2 regions of the Thalassospira sp. MIT121401 genome follow, and region 1 is predicted to be linked to the other one. Evidence: predicted binding sites of a transcription regulator. Region 1 holds the regulator's gene; the other holds the start of a gene.

Region 1 (5,412 bases):
GCTTTTGATGATCGGCATGGTTGCCTTCATCGTTGATATCCCGGGTGGTGCACTTGATCCGGCAACGGTTCTGCCGGTCCAGATCTATCTTTGGGCAGACAGCCCGGAACGTGCCTTTGTCGAGAAAACCTCGGCAGCGATTATGGTGTTGCTGGCCTTCCTGATCCTGATGAATGGACTGGCTGTGTATCTGCGCAAAAAATTTGAACGGAAGTGGTAAAATGGCTGCTGTATCCCAGAGCGCAATGACGGCAGAGCCGTCGGTCGCAAGCCCGAAAATGACGGCACGTGACCTTAATCTTTTCTATAGCGACAACCAGGCGCTGTTCGATGTCAATCTGGATATCGTCGAACGTCAGGTTACCGCTTTGATCGGCCCGTCGGGTTGTGGCAAGTCGACCTTCCTGCGGTGCATGAACCGCATGAATGACACGATTGATGGTGTGACCATCAATGGCAAGGTGACCCTTGATGGCCGCGATATCTATGACAAGCGGATCGACGTTGTTCAGTTGCGCGCGCGTATCGGGATGGTGTTCCAGAAACCGAACCCGTTCCCGAAATCGATCTATGACAACGTGGCCTATGGCCCGCGTATTCATGGGCTGGTCAATTCGCGTGACGAACTTGATGAAATTGTCATGACCTCGCTTGAGCGTGCCGGTCTTCTCAAGGAAGTAAAAGATCGCCTGCAATCGCCCGCTACCGGTCTTTCGGGTGGTCAGCAGCAGCGTCTTTGCATCGCACGTGCGGTCGCGGTCAGTCCGGAAGTCATTTTGATGGACGAGCCGTGCTCGGCACTTGATCCGATCGCAACGGCAAAGGTCGAAGAGCTGATTGACGAACTGCGTTCGAACTACACGATCGTGATCGTGACGCACTCCATGCAGCAGGCTGCGCGTGTATCGCAGCGGACCGCATTTTTCCACCTTGGCAAGCTGGTAGAAGTTGGTGAAACCGATCAGATCTTCACCAACCCGAAAGACGACCGCACCAAGGGTTACATTACCGGTCGCTTTGGTTAAGCGATACGAGGAGAACGCATAAATGGCTGACGACAAAACACATATCGTGAGTTCGTTCGACGAGGAACTGACCCGTCTGAACAACATCATCTCGCAGATGGGCGGGCTTGCAGAAAGTCAGCTGATCTCTGCGATCCGCTCTATTGTAAAGCGTGACTCGGAACTGGCTGAAAAAGTCATTCTTTCAGACCATCGTATCGATGTTCTTGAACAGGAAGTGCAGGACTTTGCGGTCCGTCTTCTGGCCCTGCGCCAGCCGATGGCTGATGACCTGCGTCAGGTCGTGACGGCGCTTAAGCTGTCCAATGATCTTGAGCGTATTGGTGATTTGGCCAAGAACATTGCCAAACGTGCCCAGGTCCTGAACCAGATCCCGCCGATCCGTCCGGTTCAGGTGATCCCGAACATGGGCAAGCTGGCCCAGGAAATCATCAAGGATGTTCTCGACGCCTATATCGAAGGTGACGCCGAAAAGGCGGAACGCGTCTGGGCGCGCGATCAGGAAGTCGATGACATGTACAATTCGCTGTTCCGCGAATTGCTGACCTACATGATGGAAGATCCGCGCAACATTACGGCATCGACCCACATGCTGTTCATCGCCAAGAACATCGAACGTATTGGCGATCATGCCACCAACATCGCCGAAACGATCTATTACCGGATCAAGGGCGAAGACCTGCCGGCAATCGACCGGCCAAAAAATGATGCAGCGAACTTTGCTGTTGTCGAACCGAATGAGTGACACTGGAGCATAGGAAGATGGACCCAACGGTTCTTATCGTCGAGGACGAAGCTGCAATCGTAACCATGTTGCGCTACAACCTCGAACGTGAGGGGATGCAGGTTGTCGAAGCCGGTGACGGTGACGAAGCGTTGAAAATTCTTGCTGAAACGCATGTTGATCTTGTCCTTCTGGACTGGATGTTGCCGGTCATGTCGGGGATTGAGGTTTGCCGTCAGATCCGCCGCAAGCCCGAAAGCCGGGATTTGCCGGTCATCATGGTGACTGCGCGCGGCGAAGAAGGGGATCGCATTCGCGGGCTTGATACCGGTGCTGATGACTATGTCACCAAACCGTTCGCGATTGGCGAATTGCTGGCACGTATTCGCGCACTTCTGCGCCGATCCGGTCCGGCGCAACCACAAGGGCAGTTGGTCTATTCCGATATCGAAATGGATCTTGCCGCCCATCGCGTCAGCCGCAATGGCAAGGCCATCCACCTTGGTCCGACCGAATTTCGTCTTCTGCGCTACTTCCTTGAACATCCGGGGCGTGTTTTCTCCCGCGAGCAGCTTTTGAATGCTGTTTGGGGACCGAACATTTATGTCGAAACCCGTACAGTTGATGTGCATATCCGCCGCCTGCGCAAGGCCCTGAATGATGTCAAAGGTACCCGCGACATCATCCGGACGGTTCGGGCGGCCGGCTATGCGCTGGACTCGGAAACTGCGGCCTGATTGATCCGGCCACAAGGCCGGGCTGCTGGCTGGCTGGTTGGATGGCTCGTCGGAAAAATCCTGACAATCAGATCAAACAAAACCCCCGTTGCCACAGGCAGCGGGGGTTTTGCATTTAGCTGTCTTTAGTTTTGCCGCGTGTGGTGCGGCCTGACCGGGATGTAGCCAGTTTGTCTGATGACGCTGTCTTTGTCGCCGGTTTGCGGGGCGCTGCTTTTTTGGCCGGTGTGGTTTTGCCCGACGTTGTTTTGCCCGACGTTGTTTTGGTTGCGGCGGGTTTTGTCGCAACCTTGCGCGCGGTTGTTTTCTTTGGCGTGGCACGCGACGCAGGTTTCTTTGCCGTCGGTTTGGGTTTTGCGGTTTGCGCAGCCGTGCCGGATGCCTTTGTTGTTTTCGCGGTCGCCGGGGACGCAGATGCCGCAGATGGTGTTGTCGCTGGTGCGACGTCTGATGCCGGTGCTGTTTGTGCCGGTTCCGGGGCTTTTTTACGCTGGGTCCTTGGCGCCAGTTCGTTCATCAACAGCATGTCGGCGCGCCGGAACTTGGCGATTTCGGCATCAATGTCTTCTTGTGGCACGTCACAGGCCGACAGCACATGATCCGAAAGCCGAAGGCCGGTTTCCAGTACTTCGGGAATTGCCGCATCGGCCCCGCTGCGCGATAGCGGGCCAATATGGGTGATGTCCTGGGCGCGGGCAAAGATCTTGAGATGCGGATAATGCTGACGTAGAAGCGCAACGGTCTTTTCGGTTGCATGCGGGTTACCCATGGCAACAACCGCAATGCGCGCTTCATCGGTGTGGGCGGCGCGGAATGTTTCCGGGCGCGATCCATCGGCAAAGAATACGGGAAGTCCCTCTGCACGGCCGCGCGAAACCTGTTGGGCATCACTGTCGAGAACAATGAACGGAATATCGCGGGTTTTCAAAAGACGCGCCAGAACCCGGCCAACACGCCCGCTGCCGATGACCAGAACATGCTGGTGGATGCCTTCGGTTTCATCCGAGATCGGGCCAAGCTGGTCGTCTTCCTTGGGATGCAGCTTTTCCTCGATCCGGTGGCCAAGATTGATTAGGGTCGGTGTTAATGCCATCGACAAGGCAACCACCGGGATCAGCATCGCAGCAAGATCGCGCGGAATTGCACCATTCTGGGCCGCCAGTGCAAACATGACGAATGCAAATTCACCGCCTGCTGCCAGGCTCATCGCAACACGAAGGGCCGAACCCCGTTCGAACCGGATCGCCAAGGACAAGACAAACAGAACGGCCGTCTTGATGACAAGCAATGCAATCAGCCACAGCAGCACACTGCCAAACTGTTCATAGACAACATTGGCATTGACCGACATCCCGACCGACATAAAGAACAGCGACAGGAAAACGCCACGGAATGGCGCGATATCGGCTTCGATCTGATGACGGAATTCGGTTTCGGCCAGCATTACACCGGCAATGAACGCGCCAAGTGCCATCGAAAGTCCGGAAACCTCGGTCAGGGTGCTGGCGGCAAGAACAACGAACAGGGTGCCAATCGCAAACAGTTCCGGGTTTTTAAGCGACGCGATATACCGAAACAGATGCGGCAAAAGATATCGTCCTGCGACCAGAAGCAGGGCGACAGAACCGAAGCCAAGAAGAATACTGATCCACGGGCTGGTTTCGGTGCCGGCATTGCCCGCCGCCTGAACCATGATCAGGAACGGACCAACCGCCACGTCCTGGACCAGAAGGATTGCAAGGGCGGCCCGCCCGAAACGGGTATTGAGCTGTCGGTCATCGGACAACTGTTTCAGGATGATCGCGGTTGATGACAGGGCAAGCGCACCGGCAATAACAAGGGATGCTGCCAATGGCAGATCAAGTAGCGCCAGAACGCCCATGATCGCAGCCATTGAAACCAGGATCTGCAACAGGCCGAGTGCGGCAAACCGCCCGCCAATGACGCGCAATCGTTCGCGCGACAGTTCAAGCCCGATCATGAACAGCAGAAAGACAACCCCCAGTTCGGCAACTGTGGAAATGTCTTCGCGTTCGGTAATCAGTCCAAACCCGAATGGCCCGATGCAAAATCCGCCGATCAGAAAACCGATAATCGAATTGGCGCGCAAACGATGCGCGATGGGTACTGCAACCACAGCCGCAGCAAGGATCAGGAACAGCTCGAACAGAACGCTGTGATGCATGGTCAGAATCGATCCGGCAAAGCAGATAAATATTTGAAAACAACGAGATGATCAGGATAGCGGAATTGAACGGTATCGTCCTGTGGAAATTTGACGATGCCAACGCAATTAACCCGTACCGGTTTGATCTGTTTCAAGGCTTGTCTTGTTGGTTTGACCTAATGCGCCGGGCGGGGAATTCAATTGTGTGCTGTGAAAATTGTCATGCCCTGATGACTTGCCAATCCCGGTGCCAGATGCCATGTTCCGCGGGCCTGATCAGGTCCATATAATTGACACCCAATAAGAGCAAACGCGTCTTGGAACAGCTTATCCCCTATCTTCAGATTATCGCCGGTCTTGTCCTGTTGACGGCTGGTGGCGAATTTATCGTGCGTGGTGCCGTTGGATTGGCTCTTTTGCTTGGGGTGTCAAAAGTCATTGTCGGTTTGACGATCGTTGCGGCCGGGACATCGGCGCCGGAATTTGTCGTGTCATTGAACGCATCGCTCAAAGGAACGGCCGATATTGCGATGGGCAATGTGGTCGGATCCAATATTGCCAATATCCTGCTGATCCTCGGTGCGGTTGCGGTGCTTAAACCGGTTGCGGCAGGACGCATCACGGTTGTTCGCGATGGCGGGACCATGCTGCTGGGCACCGTTTTGTTCATCGCACTTTGCATGTTCGGGGCGATTGACCGGTGGGCCGGGGCCTTGATGCTGTGTGTGTTGGCGGCTATCTGGTATTTCACCTACAAGC
Region 2 (5,412 bases), 2.2 Mb from region 1:
ATCAGCGATTGCCGAAACGGCATCGGTGCGCCCGGCCCCGGCAAGAGCATCAGACCAGATCACCTGACCGTTTTCCACACGCAGCGCATACATCTCGCCGGTCGAATAGGCCGAAATCACAACGCCCTGATCCACCGCCGGGCTGGCACCACCGATAAAGGCCGCACCCTCGGCTGCACCGCGATGGTTCCAAAGCGTTTCCCCGGTCAAGGCATTGAGCGCGATGGTCTGGTTATCAACAGTGATGGCAAAGACACGACCACCACGGACGGTCGGCGCAGACCGCATCGGGGCGCTGACCTGGGTGCGCCACAGAACCGTGGCACTTGGCGCATCAATGGCAATGATTTCGGCAAAGCCGGTGGTGGCATAGATAATACCGCCCTCATAGGCCAGACCGCCGCCCAGAAGCGTGCTGTCTTCTTCGTCTTCCGGTGCCAGTTCAAGCGACCAGATTCGTTTTCCCGAATTGGCCGCAAAGGCACGGACTTCCGCACTGGCATCAATGGTAAAGATCACGCCACGTGCAATGATTGCCTGATTAAGCAGAAGGTTGTCATCCATCGAACCTTCGCCGATATCAATCGACCAGTCCTGCTTAAGAACATCATTATCCAGACCGACATGGTGCAAGGCATGGCTTGGAATGCCACCATTCTGAGGCCAGTCGACCATCGGTTCGGGTTCCGGAAGAACAACACGCTGATCAGACAGATCGATATCAGGTTGAACCGTGCTTTGCAGGGCCAGAACCGAAATGCGTTCCCCGGGCAATGGCGGCTCTTCGGTGCCGCCAAGCCAACCCGAACACCCGGCCAAAAGGCCCGTCATCCCCATAACGCACAGAAGTGACTTAATACCGCGTGTGGTCAAAACCGTTTCCCCTGATTCAAGCTGTCATCACGGTGGCCGGGAAACCCGGCCAACCTTGCTGGTCGCAGTTAGGCACCAACGGCCTTGAGAAGTTCACTTGCCCGTGCGCGCATGCCCGACGGTGCTTCGTTATCGTCGGCAATTTCGGTCAGAAGCGGCTTGGCCGCATCGATTTCACCCGCGGCAATATGCAGCAGCGCAATCATTTCGCGCGCCGAGTAATACCAGGTGTTTTCCGGAACCGCGATCGGCTCAAGCCGGGTGATCAGTTCCTGGGCATTGGTTTCATTGGCGCTGTTCATGGCAATCTGAACAACGGCTAGGTCACGATAAACCTGATCGATGTCGGAATTGCCGGCAACCGCTTCAAGTTCGGTCACAGCCGACGGGGTCGCACCAGCGCGCAGATAAACAGCCGCTTTCTGGAAATGGCCCAATGCAACAAAACCGGCATTGCCTTCGGCGATGATCGCATCAAGCGCCTCAAGGGCGGCATCCTGTTTGTCTTCACCGGCATTTGCCAGTTCAACAGCATTGGCAAGGCGGGTACCATTTTCGATGCTGGTGCTGTGCTCATAGGTTTTCCAGCCTTCACGCCCGGCAACACCCAAAACAATCACAGCAGCAGTGCCGATGACATATTTCCCGTATTTGCGCCACAGCTCTTCTGTGCGTTCGCGCTTCAGGTCTTCTTCGACTTCCTGGAAAATATCAACCACGAAAACGGCTCCAATCCGGTCACAATAAAGCGGGCAACCTGCCCGCTTATCTGAATTAATTCTGGCAAGGATTTAACGCGCCAGCACGCAAGGGGTCAAGTCTGCACAAAGCCAATCCGGGCATTCGGTCGATTATTTTGCCCCATTGCCGTTTTTCAACCCGATCCGGGCGTCTTTGTCAGCCCCGTGATCGGGTAACAAAGACTGAATTTGCGGCAAAAACGCGGCGCGGTTTCAATTTCATTCCCTAAAGCGGTAAGAATTGCCTGCCAGCGCCATTATTCCCACGCATCGGCACGATATCGCCGCTCTTGCGCCGATGTGCGCGAATGCTTGACCGCACGCCGGATCCTGCATATCGCGCAGCAATGCAGGCAAAAGCCCCTGAAAACAAACCCGCCACCGCCCATATGACAAAAATGATCCTTCCTTTGGGCAATTCGGCACAGTGATTGCTTTGATAAATCCAAGGGAACAGATTTCACACTGTCACCGGTCAAATTTGCCCGGTGGATGGACGGAGACACCATGAAACGTCGTCAAAAGGTTCAAAACCGACAGGATGCCAAGCGCGTCATTCGACAGCGCATACTGGCCGGGCTGTTTGCCACTTTGCTTGGAACCGGGGTATCAGGCTGTAGCACCACCATGTCCGATGTTGTCGGGACCAGCCTGTTTACCGGCGGGGAATGGTATCTTGCCTTTGACGTTGTCAGCATCATCAACACCGACAAAACCCTGATTGACCATATGGTTTCGCTTTCAACCGGTCAGGATTGCTCAACCATTCGCAAAATTGACGGCAAGTCCTATTGCAAAAAGGACCCGGTACCGGAAACGCCGCTTTATTGCTATCGCACCCTGGCCGCTGTCAGTTGCTATCGTACGCCCGATCCCTATAACACCGGGGCACAAACCGTTGACTGGCCGCCGACCCGTTCGCGCAGCCTCTAGGGCATAATTCACTGAATTATCTGGGATAATCAAACCGGTCACAAATAGTGTGAACCGGTTTTTGTCCATTGCAACTTGAGACGCAAGGCAATCCACGCTACCGTGTCATATGGCTGTCATTTTCCGTTCCCGGATTGTAACAGCCAGACGACCACATTGCCGGAGAATCACATGGGAACACTGTTCGATTTGGCAAAATACCGCAAAGCCAAAAGCTTTGTGCATTTTGACCGGTCCGAACTGATGCGGCTCATGAATACCTATTCCCGTCAGGTTGCAAGCGGCGCCTGGCGCGATTATGCGATCGACCATCTGGACGGGATGGCAATGTTTTCGATCTTTCGTTCCACACACGAAACACCGCTTTTCACCGTGATCAAGCTGGGCAGCGAACACAAGAATGCCGGCCAGTATCTCGCGCTTCACAGTGGCGAGCGGATCAAACAAAGTTCCGATATCAGCAACGTGCTAGAGGCCATCGAAAAGCGTGCGCGCAAGGTCGTTCCGCTGTTTAAAAACAATTCCTGACACCCTTCTTCATAACAGCGGACAAAGATAAGAACGTGCGTCCTTCTGCCTTGAAGCTGGTCAGACGGCTGATGATTGCGGCCCTGATCGGCATAAGCTTTGCGGCCATCCCCCACCCCGGACAGGCGCGCCAAATGAGCCGCGACTACCAGACCGGCTATTATGCCTATCGGTCCGGTGATTTTGAACAGGCCCAAGACTACTGGCGATCGGCCGCGCAAAAGGATGATCCCTATGCGCAATATGCGCTGGGATTGCTGTATTATCGCGGGGATCTGGGCCAACCCGACTATCAGAACGCGGCAAAGTGGTTCAAAAAGGCCGCACGCACCAATCATGGGGGCGCGATCTATTATATCGGGCTTCTCTATTTTAACGGCCACGGCCTGCATTATGACCAGTTTCGTGCCACCGAATATTTCAAACGCGCGCTGAAAACCGATCCGGAAAACGGCGATGCGGCCTATTTGATCGGCACACAATATTTCCATGGGCGCGGCGCACGGCAAAACTTCATCGAAGCCGCCCACTATTTTGAAATCGGCGCCAAGGCCAACAATCACGCCGCCCAGTTCATGTATGGCGCATTGCTTGAACGTGGCTGGGGTGTGCCACAAAATCTTGCCGATGCCTATTACTGGCTGCGCCGTTCCGCAAACGGGCCGATGACCTTTCCCGAAGGCGCCAACGAGGCCGAACCACTTGATCCCCAGTCGGCCATAGACGCATTGGAACCAAGATTAAGCATCGACGAAATTCAGCAGGTCGAAAAACGCCTTGCCGGTGAAGTGCCCTGGTAAGTGATCAGCTTGGACTTGCCGGCACATAAGAAACGGGCACCTGCAAAACAGGTGCCCGCGTGATCCTATTTCGGAAGCTTGTAGGCAATCACATAATCGCCCGGCTTGGTGCCAATCGAACCATGACCACCGGCAACGATCAGCACATATTGCGTGCCATCATCGGTTTCATAGGTCATCGGTGTTGACTGACCGCCCGCCGGAAGACGGGCTTCCCAGAGCTGATTGCCATTGGTGGCATCATAGGCACGGAAATAGTTGTCAACCGCGGCCCCAAGGAAGGCAACACCACCCTTGGTCAGGATCGGACCACCAATCCCCGGCACACCAACTTCGAACGGCAAGGGTAGCGGGGTCATGTCTTCGACCGTGCCGTTTTTATGCTTATAGGCAATCTCGCCCGTGCGCAGATCAGCACCGGCCACATAACCCCACGGCGGTGCCTGACACGGAATACCAAGCGGTGACAGGAACGGTCCCATTTCCACGGCATAAGGGGCACCTTCATTTCGGTTAATGCCCATTTCACTGGCCTTTTCGCTGCCGCGCGGCGGAACGGCATCACGCGGGATCAGGCGCGATGTAAAGGCAAGATAGGTCGGCATGCCGAACATGATCTGGCGTTCGGGATCAACGGCGACACTGCCCCAGTTGAATGTTCCGAAATTGCCGGGATAGACAAGCGTCCCTTCCAGCGACGGCGGCGTATAGCGCCCTTCATATTTCAAACGATGGAACGCAATACGACATGCCAGCTGATCAAACAGGGTAATGCCCCACATATCCTTGCCCGTAAGCGGTTCGGGCATGAATGTCAGCCCCGATACCGGTTGGGTCGGTGCTGTGTGATCTTCGGGAATGGCCCCACCAGGTGCCGGCACCTCGGTTACCGGAATGATCGGATCGCCGGTACGACGATCAAGAACATAGATATCGCCCTGTTTGGTCGGCCCGACCAGTGCGGGAACGGTTTCCCCGTCTGGTGTCGTGATATCAAGCAAGGCCGGCTGTGCAGGCACATCCATGTCCCAAAGATCATGATGCACCGTCTGGCGCACCCACTGCACCTGCCCCGTTTCAAGGCTGAGCGCCACAATCGACGATGAATAGGTTTCCACATTTTCATCGCGGTTCATGCCCAACTGATCGGGAACCTTGTTCCCCAGCGGCACATAGATCATGCCAAGTTTCTCGTCCGCACTTGAAACAGACCAGCTGTTTGGTGAATTGGCGGTATAGGTCTGATCATCCGGGATCGGTTCGGTTTGTTCCGGATTTCCGGAATCCCAGTTCCAGACCAACGCGCCGGTATTGATGTCATATGCGCGAATGACGCCCGATTGCGATTTGGTCGAATAATTGTCATTCACAGCCCCGCCAATGATGATTTTGCCATCAGCAGCAACCGGCGGCGACGTCGAATAATAATACCCCGCCGGGTTATAGGGCATATTGGTTTCCAGATGCACGGTCCCTTCATCGCCAAATGACGGGCAAACTTCGCCCGACCGGGCATCAAGCGCAATCAGACGCGCATC

The links. Region 1 encodes PhoB, which activates phosphate uptake and scavenging genes when phosphate is short. Its sites were predicted from a motif close to TNTCATAAAACTGTCA; they were not measured.
Region 2: SIB88_RS15405 (DUF2794 domain-containing protein) is a predicted target of PhoB. The motif match lies at 2,650-2,665, and genes of this name have one in related genera.

What each region holds. Positions count from the first base shown of each region.
Region 1 is NZ_CP138926.1:940,688-946,099, forward strand. It holds gene pstA (phosphate ABC transporter permease PstA) at 1-220, shown strand, start outside; gene pstB (phosphate ABC transporter ATP-binding protein PstB) at 222-1,025, shown strand; gene phoU (phosphate signaling complex protein PhoU) at 1,048-1,770, shown strand; gene phoB (phosphate regulon transcriptional regulator PhoB) at 1,788-2,486, shown strand; gene SIB88_RS04195 (cation:proton antiporter) at 2,602-4,671, opposite strand; gene SIB88_RS04200 (calcium/sodium antiporter) at 4,971-5,412, shown strand, end outside.
Region 2 is NZ_CP138926.1:3,335,793-3,341,204, forward strand. It holds gene SIB88_RS15390 (PQQ-like beta-propeller repeat protein) at 1-873, opposite strand, end outside; gene SIB88_RS15395 (tetratricopeptide repeat protein) at 942-1,592, opposite strand; gene SIB88_RS15400 (hypothetical protein) at 2,121-2,546, shown strand; gene SIB88_RS15405 (DUF2794 domain-containing protein) at 2,718-3,074, shown strand; gene SIB88_RS15410 (tetratricopeptide repeat protein) at 3,110-3,874, shown strand; gene SIB88_RS15415 (glucose/quinate/shikimate family membrane-bound PQQ-dependent dehydrogenase) at 3,940-5,412, opposite strand, start outside.